DNA from 2 places in the Azospira sp. genome. Region 2 is predicted to be linked to the other one. Evidence: predicted binding sites of a transcription regulator. Region 2 holds the regulator's gene; the other holds the start of a gene.
What was found. Region 2 encodes sigma-54, which starts transcription at its own class of promoters, with help from an activator protein. Its sites were predicted from a motif close to TGGCACGCTTNCTGCTNA; they were not measured.

Region 1 (5,520 bases), on a different contig from region 2:
CGAAGAGGGAGGCCAGCAGGGCCGGGCGTACCAGGGGATGGTATTCGCCCCTGTTGAAGATGTAGACCAGCATGGCCACGGAGAAGCCGCCACAGGCGAAGGCGGAACCGATGACCACGTCGCCCACCACCCACAGGCCCCAGGGGTAGCCGTCGTTGAGGTTGGTGACGGCGCCCAGGCCGAAGACGAAACGGACCAGGATGATGGCCAGGGCCACCACGATCAGGGTCGCCGCGGTGAGGGTCACCGGGGTCAGCAGCTTGCCGCCGACGGGGGTGGGTGCAGCGTGTTGTTGTGCAGACATTGCGATCTCTCCCTTACAGCTCGTCGTCGTCAGGCTTGACGTTGCGCTTGGCGAAATAGGTCATCACGCCGAGCACCGCCAGGGGCATCACCAGCCCGCCGTAGAGCGTGTGTTGCAGGGTTTCCGACTTGGAGGAGGCGGAACGCTCGGGCAGGGGCTTGTGGCCCACCTTCTCGAAGGGCACGGCGGACAGCTTGATCACCTGGGTGCCGCCCACTTCCTTCTCGCCATAGACGTGCTGCACGTAATGGCCCACCACGTTTTCGTAGCTCTGGTCCTTGCCCCCCAGCTGGCCGCGCTGGAACACGGTTTTGGTGCCGGGCTTGAGGGAGAGGCGGCGTTCGGCCTCGGCCTTGAGGTCCGACACCTTGCCGTAGAGGGTGGCGCCGGTGGGGCAGACCTCGGCACAGGCGGCGTACTTGCCTTCCGGCAGGCGGTGGCGGCACAGCTCGCACTTGCCGATCTTGCCGGTGGCGGAGGAGTAGTCGTACTTGGGAATGCCGAAGGGACAGGCGGCAACGCAGTAACGGCAGCCGATGCAGGCGTCGGCGTCGTAGCCGACGATGCCGGTGACCGGGTCCTTGGTCATGGCCGACACCGGGCAGGCCGAGACGCAGGAGGGATCGTTGCAGTGCAGGCAGGAGGTCTTCATGAAGGCGTAGCCGTTGTCCGGATCGTCCTTCGTCTCCATGGTGCCGCTGCGGAACATCTTGATGACGTTGAAGGTCTTGGCAGTGGTATCCAGGGGCGTATCCCACAGCTGTTCAGGCGTGGAGAACTCCGCCGGGTTGCCATTGACCTCCTTGCAGGCGGCGACGCAGGCCTTGCAGCCGACGCACAGGGTGGCGTCGTAGAGCAGGCCCAGGGCGCCCTCGGGCTGGGGATTGTTGTCCCGGGCGCAGGCCGGGCCACTCACCGAAACGGAGACCGCAGCCGCGGCTGCGCCCCCCGCCAGCGTCCCTTTCAGGAAATTGCGACGGGAAGTCATGGTCACACCTTCTCGGCGGGTTTCTGTTCGGAAGACTGCTTGGCCTTCTCGGCCTCCTCGGCGGCGTGGGAGAGACCCAGGTTCTTCGCCACCATGGCCCCGGCCCCGGCGGCGGCCCCGGCCACGGCAGCCAGCACGGCGGCGGCCCCGAGGGAGGCGCCCTTGCCCTGTTCCTCGACGATGCGCGGGAAGGAGGCGGGCGGGGCGTAGGTCATGACCTTGGCGGTCTGGTGGATGGGTTTCTGGAAGCCCACGCCCTGCTCCGTACAGCCGATGCAGGGGTGGCCGCAGGCCACGGGCCAGGTGCCGGCGCCGGCGTCGCCGAAGAGGATGGTGGGACAGTTGGCGTAGGTCTCGGGACCCTTGCAGCCCAGCTTGTACAGGCAGTAGCCCTTGCGGTGGCCCTCGTCGCCGAACTCCATGGCGAAGCGGCCGGCGTCGAAGTGGGCGCGGCGCTCGCAGTTCTCGTGCACCAGGCGGGAATAGGCGAACTTGGGACGGCCCAGCTCATCCACCGGCGGCAGCTGGCCGAAGGTGAGGAAGTGCACCACGGTGGAAAGGAAGTTGTAGGGGTTGGGCGGACAGCCGGGAATGGTCACCACCGGCTTGTCGATGATCTTGTTCACCCCCACGGCCCCGGTGGGGTTGGGGTCGGTGGAAGGCATGCCGCCCCAGGAGGCACAGGAGCCGATGGCGATGATGGCGGCGGCGTCGGTGGCGCATTCCTTGACGATGTCGATGGCGGTCTTGCCGCCCACCTTGCAGTAGATGCCGCCATCCTTGGTCGGGATGGCACCTTCCACCACCAGCAGGTACTGGCCCTTGTTGGCCTTCATGGCGGCCTGCTTGGCGGCCTCGATCTGGTGGCCGGCGGCGGCGAAGAGGGTCTCGTGGTAGTCGAGGGAGATGACGTCGAGAATCAGCTTCTCGATGGTGGGATGCTCGGCCCGCAGCATGGATTCGGTACAGCCGGTGCATTCCTGGAAGTGCAGCCAGATGACGGAGGGGCGCTTCTTCACCGCCACCGCCTCGGCCACCGCGGCCTCGGCCCCGGCCGGCAGGCCCAGGGTGGCGGCCATGGCCGTACAGAACTGGAGGAATTCCCGGCGGCCCATTTCCAGGCGCTTGGCCGCCTCGATGACGTGCTCGTGGATTTCCAGGGACTGGAGTTTTTGCTCTTGCATGGCCTCACCCTCGGTCTGTTGCCCCGTTCCCACGGGGCTATTTGCATGGTTGCGCGGGGATCGCCGCGCCCTTATTGGGGTGGGACGATTACAAGAACCGTGCCAGACAGGGCAAAACCATAACAATCAAGCAGCTACGGAACTCGCGTGAAATGGCGTTTCATAAAGTTGTAAACCTTGCGACGTAACAAAGCCGACACCTGGAAACTTTCTTTCCACTCTGCAAAGATGACAGATGCAAACAGTTCCCACCCAGGCCCTGGCGACGACCACCTCGGACACCCCCTGCCGCCGGGGCAGGCGGCAAGCGCCTCCCGGCCATGCCATGGCTGGAGGCCAGGAACGGCGCCGGCCTCCAGCCACCCCAAACCCGCATCAATCCCGGACCCGCACCGCTCCCCCGCTGCGGTAGCGGAGGCCACCGGCAGCAGCGCCGGGCCGGGGTGCTAGAATCCGGGCTCGTTGCCGCCTTTGCCGACCACCCTGACCCGCCGGGCCCGATGCCTTCCTCCCTCACTTCCCTCCTCGCCGCCACCGACATTCCGGGCCACATGCTGGTCATCGCCCTGCTCCTGGCGGCCATCTGCACCGGTTTCATCTTCCGCTTCGTCCTGCCCGCCCTGGGCCTGGGCCGCCTCTTCCGCCGCACCATCGGGCAGCTGGAGCAGCTGCGGGAGAGCGGCGGCAACCCCGATCCCCAGCAGATCGGCCGCGACATCATGGGCGCCCCGCCCCTGGCCCACCTGTGGCGCGAATACGCCCAGACCCTGCACCCGACCCGCACCGAGGCCGGCCCCCGCTGGCGCGCCACGGCCCTGGCGGAAAGCTTCCTCACCGAACAGGCCCTGGTGGATACGCCCCTGCGGGCCGAGTTCTACAAGCACCTGCCGGGCATCCTCACCGGCATCGGCATCCTCGGCACCTTTTCCGGCCTCATCGTCGGCCTCACCCACTTCGAGGTTTCCGCCAGCGCCGACGTGGTGCGGGGCAGCCTCAGGGAGCTGATCCAGGGCGTCGGCCACGCCTTCAAGATTTCCGCCATCGCCATCGGTCTGGCCATGCTCCTCACCTGGGTCGAAAAATCCCTGGTGGTGGCCCGCTACCGCCAGGTGGAACGCCTCAACCAGCTCATCGACAGTCTCTTCGACACCGGCATCGGCGAGGAATACCTGGCCCGCCTGGTGGGCGCCAGCGAGGGCGCCGCCCAGCAGGCGGCACAACAGGCCGCCCAGCTGCGCCAGGCCCTGGTGGCGGAAATGCGCCAGGCCCTGGCCAGCCTGCTGGAGCAGCAGCAACAGGCCGGCCAGCGCCAGCTGGAGAACATGACGGCGGGCCTGGCCGGCGCCGTCGGCGACAGCATCCGCGCGCCCCTGGAGCGCCTGACCCAGACCCTGGAACGGATGGAGGCCCAGCAGGGCAAGGCGGTGGCCGGCGGCATCAGCCAGGCCCTGGACGGCCTGCTGGGCAATGTGGGTCAGCAGATCGGCGAACAGCTGGGACGCCAGGAGCGGGAGGCGGAGCAGCGCCAGGAGCGCCTGCTGCAAAGCCTGGAAGCCACCGGCCAGCGTTTCGAGGCCAGCAGCCAGCGTCTGGAAAAAGCCATCCAGGAATCCATGGCCCAGCTGGCCGGCCAGCTCGCCCAGCAGGTGGCCGGCGTCTCCGAGGCCATCGGCGGCGGCCAGCAGGCCCAGCAGGAGCGCCTGACGGAGCAGACCGACAAGCTCATGGGCAAGGTGGCCGGCCATCTGCAGGGCGTCACCACGGAACTGAAAAATGCCGCCGCCACCCTGGAAAGCTGCGTCGCCAGCTTCAACCGGGCCGGCAGCCAGGCCATGGGCCAGCTCAGCGCCGGCGCCGAAGCCGTGCAACTGGCCTGCGGCGGTTTCGCCGCCGCCGGGCGCAGCTTCGACCACACCGCCCAGACCGTGGCCGAGGCCGGACGTGCCATCCAGAGCGCCGCCGGCAGCCTGGCCGCCGCCAGCGCCGGCAACGGCCAGCTGCTGGAACAGCAGCACAAGGTCGGCGCCAGCCTACGGGAACTGCTGCAGGAAGTGCAGGGCACGGTGGCCCTGGCCCAGCGGGAGGCCGCCCTCAACAGCGAGGTGGTGGGCCGCCTGGAAAGCGCCGCCCAGTCCCTCGCCCGGGCCGAGCAGCGGGCCGACGTCTATCTGCAGGGCGTCAGCGAGGTCCTGGCCAAGGCCCACGGCGCCTTCGCCGACAACGTGGAGCGTTCCCTCAAGGCCGGCAACGCCCAGTTCCAGCGGGAGCTGGCCGAGGCCGTGGGCTACCTGAAGGACGCCATCGAACACCTGGGCGACGTCCTCGCCGACGGCAAGGGCTAAACCGCCGCCATGATCGGACTCCTGCCCGGCAAGCGCCGCGCCCGCCGCGAGGAAGGGGAAAAGCCCTTCTGGATTTCCTTTTCCGACCTCATGTCGGGCCTCATGGTGCTGTTCCTGGTGGCCATGACCGTGGCCCTACTGGCGGTCACCCACGAGATTTCCGAAAGCGAGCGGGAGAAGACCCGGCGCGAGGAAGACATCCGGGAGGTGCTGCAGCGGGTGCGGGACATGACCCGGGACTTCCCCGGCGTCACCCTGCGCGGCCAGTCCGTGGACTTCGGCGAACGGGCCCGCTTCGACACCAACAGCCACAAGCTCTCCGCCGAGCAGGCCCGCCTGCTGCGGCAACTGGTGCCGAAGATCCTGGCCCTGGCCCGGGACCCGGTGGCCGGTAAATGGCTGAAGCAGATCGTGGTCGAGGGCTTCGCCGATGCCCGGGGCAGCTACCTGTACAACCTCAATCTCAGCCTGCAGCGCTCGGAGCGGGTCCTCTGCGCCCTCCTCGCCAGCCCGGCAGGCAGCGCCGACGCCATCTCGGAGACGGACCAGCAGACGGTGCGGGAACTGTTCCTGGTGGGCGGCTCCTCCTTCAATTTCCAGAAGGCCAGCGCCGAGGAAAGCCGCCGCATCGAACTGCGCCTGGAATTCCGCGATCTCGGCGAACGGGCTCCGGCCCTGCGGCCGCGCCTCCAGGAGGGGGAC
Region 2 (5,520 bases):
ACGAAGGCGGCGCCCAGCTTGCTGGAAGCGGCCAGGGCCGCGTCCGGGTCGTTGCGGAAATAGGCTTCCATCTCGGCCTGGGCGATGCGGGCCCGCTGCTCCTCGGCGGTGTAGGTCTTCAGGCCCAGGGCCTTCAGCTTCTGGTTGATCACGGCGGCATGGCGGCCGTATTTGCTGCCCTGCAGCTGGTAGCCGTCGGCCGTCTGGTCGGCCAGGGCCACCAGGATGCCCTGGTTGCGCAATGCAGCCTTGCAGGGAACGGCCAGATGCTGGGCGATGCGGCCGCGGCGGCCCTCCTCCTCGGCAGCACCCTGCTTCTCGTCCTCGGCAAAACTGAAGGCCCGGGCGCCGCCGGCTGCCGCCAGCAGCAGGCCACAGCAGAGCAGGCGGGAAGCGGCACGCAGGGGGGCAGGCTTCATCTCGGGACTCCAGGAAAAGTCCCCGGCATCAACGCCGGGGCAGGTGGAATGGGGCAGGCCATTCTGTCAAAAAAAATGCCAGCCTTCAATCGGCTGGCATTTTTGCGGGAAGTCCGCCCCTGGCTTACTTGGCAGCCTGGCTGTCGGCTTCGCACTTCTTGATGAAGGAGGCCTTGGCGGCACCGGCCAGCTTCTTCTCCGCGGCCTTGGACTGGCACTCCGCATTGGCGGCGGGAGCGTCGGCGGTCTTGCCGGAGAGGCAGGTCTTCATGAAGCCCTTGCGCTCGTCGCCCTTGAGGCCCTTCTCGCCGGCTTCCTTGTTGCAGTTCTTCATGCGCTCCTGCTGGGGCGTCGGCGCTTTGGCCGCGTCGGCGGCGCCGGCAACGGGAGCCAGGCCGATACAGGCCAGGGAACACAGGGCAAGCAGCATCTTTTTCATGGTGTCTCCGTCAGTGGTCAGGCAGGGCTTACCACTATGCGTTCGTCAAATATCGTCGTCAAGCAGCAGCTTCTGCTGCCGGGTGATGAATTCCTGCATGTTGTCGATGCCGCGCAGCTGCAGGATGCTGTTGCGCACCGCCGCCTCCAGCAGCACCGCCAGGTTGCGCCCGGCAGCCACCGGAATGACCACCTTGCGCACGGCCACGCCGAGGATCTCCTGGGTCTGGGCATCCAGGGGCAGGCGCGGCGCATCCACCCCGGCCACCGGCTTCTGCAGGTGCACGATCAGCTTGAGCTTCATTTTCCGCCGGGAGGCGGTCTCGCCGAAGATGGTGCGGATATTGAGCAGGCCCAGGCCCCGCACTTCGAGGAAGTCCCGCAGCATGCCAGGGCAACGGCCCTCGATGGTGGCGGGGGCGATGCGGGCCAGTTCCACCACGTCGTCGGCGACCAGGCCGTGGCCCCGGGAAATCAGTTCCAGGGCCAGTTCGGACTTGCCGACGCCGGAATCGCCGGTGATGAGGACGCCCATGCCCAGCACGTCCATGAAGACGCCATGCACCGACACCGTGTCCGCCAGGCGGCGGGAAAGGTAGATGCGCAGCAGGTCGATCACGGCCGAGCAGGGTTTGGCGGTGGTGAACAGGGGCGTGCCGGTGCTCTCGCAGCCCTCCAGCACGGCCGGCAGCACTTCCAGTCCCTCGGCGACGATGACGGCGGGGGGCTGGGCGGCGAAGATTTCGTTCATCTGCGCCTTGAGGCGCTCAGGATTGACCCGGCTCAGCCACTGGTACTCGGCGGCGCCGATGACCTGCAGGCGTTCCGGGTGGATCAGGTTGAGGTGGCCGACCACGTCGGCGCCGTAGTTGCCCCGCTCCCGGATCTCGATGGAGCGTTCGGCGCCCTGGGCCGCGACCCAGGTCAGGGACAGCTTGTCCTGGTGGTCCTCAAACAGCTGGCTGATGGAGATTTGCCGCATGGTTCCCCCAGTCGGTGAACAGGCGGTGGGCGTCGTCGGTGTTGTCGCAGGCGCCCAGGGCCTCGCGGAAGGCCCGGTCGGAGAAACGCTGGGCCAGCTCGGAAAGAATCTGCAGATGCTGCTCGGTGGCCTGTTCCGGCACCAGCAGCACGAACATCAGGCCGACAGGCTTGCCGTCGGGGGAATCGAAAGGCACCGGGGCGGACAGGCGCATGAAGGCGCCGGCGGCTTCCTTGAGCCCCTTGATGCGGCCGTGGGGAATGGCAACCCCCTGGCCCAGGCCGGTGGAACCGAGTTTTTCCCGGGCGAAGAGGCTGTCGAAAACCGTGGCCCGGGCGATGCCCAGGTTGTTCTCGAACAGCAGTCCGGCCTGCTCGAATGCCCGCTTCTTGCTGCTGGCTTCGAGGTCCAGCAGGATGTGGGCGGGAGGGAGGAGTTTGGCGATCAGATCCATGGGGCGGGAACCTTCCCCGAACAGCGGGATGGCGGCGGCAGGGCCGGTTGGAGACTGGGATTCAGGCAGGATACCTGGCGAAAAGTGGCGGGATCATAACGGAAAACGACCCCGCCGCCTATGCCTTTCGTCCCAGTCCCGGAGAGGGAATCAGATCACTCTTCGATGTGATTCTTGATGGTGTCGCGGTGGTGATCCTGGGCCTTCTGCTTGTACTTCTGCACCTGGCGGTCCAGCTTGTCGATCAGGGTGTCCACGGCGGCATACAGGTCGGCATCCTCGGCATCCACGTGGATGTCCTTGCCGGGCACGCGCACGGTGACTTCAGCCTTCTGCTTCAGCTTTTCCACGGTGAGGATGACGTTGACGTCGATGACGCTGTCGAAGTGACGCGTAACCCGCTCCAGCTTGGCAGTGACGTAGTCGCGGATCGCCGGGGTGACTTCCAGGTGATGTCCGGTGATGTGCAGGTTCATGGCTCGCTCCTTTTTTAGATGGACTTGCGTAGGTTGGCCGGCGAAATGTTGAGCGCTTCTCTGTATTTTGCAATGGTTCGACGCGCCACAACAATGCCTTGTTGGCCAAGAATTTCGGATATTTGACTGTCCGAAAGGGGTTTTCTGGGGTCTTCGGCCGCCACCAGCTGCTTGATCAGGGCCCGGATGGCGGTGGCCGAACAGGCGCCCCCCGTATCCGTGGCCACATGGCTGCCGAAGAAATACTTGAGTTCGAAAATGCCCCGGGGGGTGGCCATGTACTTCTGGGTCGTCACCCGGGAAACGGTGGATTCGTGCAGGCCCAGGGTTTCGGCGATTTCCCGCAGTACCAGGGGACGCATGGCCACCTCGCCGTGTTCGAAGAACTGGCGCTGGCGGTCCAGGATGGCCTGGGACACGCGCAGGATGGTGTCGAAACGCTGCTGCACGTTCTTGATCAGCCAGCGGGCCTCCTGCAGCTGGCCGGAGAGGCTGGAGCCGCGCTGCTTGGAGAGGATCTCGGCGTAGAGCCGGTTGATGCGCAGGCGCGGGTAGGCGTCCGGATTGATGCTGGCGGTCCACTGGTTGCGCACCTTCTTCACCACCACGTCCGGGGTGATGTAGCGGGCATCCAGGGGCGCGTACTGGGCGCCGGGCCGGGGGTTGAGGCTCTTCACCAGGTTGGTGACGGCGCGCAGGCGCTCGTCGTCGCAGCCCAGCAGCTTCTTCAGCTTGGTGAAGTCCCGGCCGGCCAGCAGTTCCAGGTGATGGCGCACCAGCTTCAGGGCCTGGTCCCGCACCTCGTCGGCCGGCAGGGCTTCCAGCTGCAGGGCCAGGCATTCGCCCGGAGTGCGGGCGCCGACACCGGTCGGGTCCAGGTGCTGCAGGTGGCGCAGGGCGATCTGCAGGTCGTCCAGGTCGATTTCCAGCTCTTCCGGCAGGGCTTCCTGCAGCTCCTCCAGGGGCTGGGTCAGGTAGCCGTCCTCGTCCAGAGCCTCGATCAGGAAGCTGACCAGCTGCCGGTCCCGCTCGGAGAGCTGCATCAGGCCCAGCTGCCAGTTGAGGTGGTCGCGCAGGGAGGTGTTGGCGGCCTGCACTTCCTGGAAGTCGGAATCCTCGTCCTCGTCGCGGGAGGCGGAAGGGTAGCTGCCTTCGGCAAACCAGTCCTCGCCTTCGCCCAGGCTGTCCCGGCTGTCGTCCCGGACTTCTTCGGGGCCGTGACTGTCGGCGCCTTCACCGGATTCGCCGCTATCGCCTTCCCGCGGGCCTTCGGCAGCAGCCTCGGCCGTACTGCCGGCGTATTCGCCTTCGCTCCCGCTGTAGGAGGGCTCGTAGTTCTCGTCCTCGCGCTCCAGCAGGGGGTTTTCCAGCAGATACTTCTCCAACTCCTGCTCCAGCTCGAGCGTCGACAGTTGCAGCAGCCGGATGGACTGCTGCAGCTGTGGCGTCAGGGCCAGGTGCTGCGAGAGTTTGAGTTGGAGGGTTGGTTTCATGGACCCGGGGCCGAAGGGGCCGGCGGCAATGAGCGGGTTGAGGGAAAGACTCGGAGACTGGGCTCGTCAGAGACGGAAGCTCTCGCCCAGATATACTTTTCGGACGTCTTCATTATAAACGATCTCATCCGGGCGGCCAGACGCCAGCACCCGGCCCTCATTGATGATGTAGGCCCGGTCGCAGATGCCCAGGGTCTCACGCACGTTGTGGTCGGTGATGAGCACGCCGATGCTGCGGTCCTTGAGGAAACGGATGATCTTCTGGATTTCCAGCACGGCGATGGGGTCCACGCCGGCGAAGGGCTCATCCAGCAGGATGAAACGGGGAGAGGTAGCCAGGGCCCGGGCGATTTCCACCCGGCGGCGCTCGCCACCGGACAGGGCGGCGGCATTGGAAGCGCGGATGTGGCCGATGTGCAGCTCTTCCAGCAGTTCCTCCAGGCGCAGGTCGATCTCGTGCTTGGGCAGCTTCTGCAGTTCCAGCACGGCGCGGATGTTCTCCTCCACGTTGAGCTTGCGGAAGACGGAAGCCTCCTGGGGCAGGTAGGAAATGCCCAGATGGGCCCGCTTGTGGATGGGGAAGTGGGTCACTTCCTGATTCTGCAGCTGGATGGAGCCGCCGTCGGAGGGCACCAGGCCGACGATCATGTAGAAACAGGTGGTCTTGCCGGCACCGTTGGGGCCCAGCAGGCCGACCACCTCACCGCTGCCCACCTCGAAGGACACGTCATGCACCACGGTGCGGGACTTGTAGCGCTTTTTCAGGTTGTTGGCGGAAAGCTTGGCGATGAGGTCGGGGTTCTGCTCGGACATGGGCTATCGGATTCTATGAATGCGGGGGCGTAAAGGCATTGTGCCAGAGGTGTCGCCCGGGGGTTCTACCAGTCGCTGCCGGACTCGTCGTCCCAGCCGCCCTGCAGCACCTGGCGGACGGTGGCGGCGGCAAAGCCGCGGCTGAGGAGGAAGCGGGTCTGTTTGGCCCGCTCGGCCAGATCGGCGGGCAGGGCGGCAAATTTCTTCTGCCACACTTGGCGCGCCCGTTCCAGCTCGCTGCCGCCCTGGGCCAGGGCCGCGGCGACGGTTTCCTCGGCCACGCCCTTCTGCCGTAGTTCCTGGGCCAGCCGGGCATCGCCGTAGCGGCGGGCGCGGATGGCGACCCTTTCACTGGCATAGCGGGCATCGGAAAGCTGGCGGCGGGCCGCCAGGTCGTCCAGCAGGGCCTCCAGCTCAGCCTCGGATTCTGCGTGGGGCGCCAGCT

Region 1: the regulator sigma-54 is predicted to act here: its motif matches at 2,564-2,581, upstream of OEL49_RS00185 (hydrogenase small subunit).

The regions. Positions count from the first base shown of each region.
Region 1 covers NZ_JAOTRW010000002.1:39,908-45,427, forward strand. Annotated here, with positions in the region: gene hybB (Ni/Fe-hydrogenase cytochrome b subunit) at 1-304, opposite strand, end outside; gene hybA (hydrogenase 2 operon protein HybA) at 318-1,292, opposite strand; gene OEL49_RS00185 (hydrogenase small subunit) at 1,295-2,476, opposite strand; gene OEL49_RS00190 (hypothetical protein) at 2,977-4,818, shown strand; gene OEL49_RS00195 (OmpA family protein) at 4,828-5,520, shown strand, end outside.
Region 2 covers NZ_JAOTRW010000006.1:226,814-232,333, reverse strand. Annotated here, with positions in the region: gene OEL49_RS10850 (hypothetical protein) at 1-419, opposite strand, end outside; gene OEL49_RS10845 (PsiF family protein) at 544-858, opposite strand; gene hprK (HPr(Ser) kinase/phosphatase) at 904-1,839, opposite strand; gene ptsN (PTS IIA-like nitrogen regulatory protein PtsN) at 1,808-2,293, opposite strand; gene hpf (ribosome hibernation-promoting factor, HPF/YfiA family) at 2,449-2,769, opposite strand; gene OEL49_RS10825 (RNA polymerase factor sigma-54) at 2,784-4,262, opposite strand; gene lptB (LPS export ABC transporter ATP-binding protein) at 4,329-5,075, opposite strand; gene recX (recombination regulator RecX) at 5,141-5,520, opposite strand, start outside.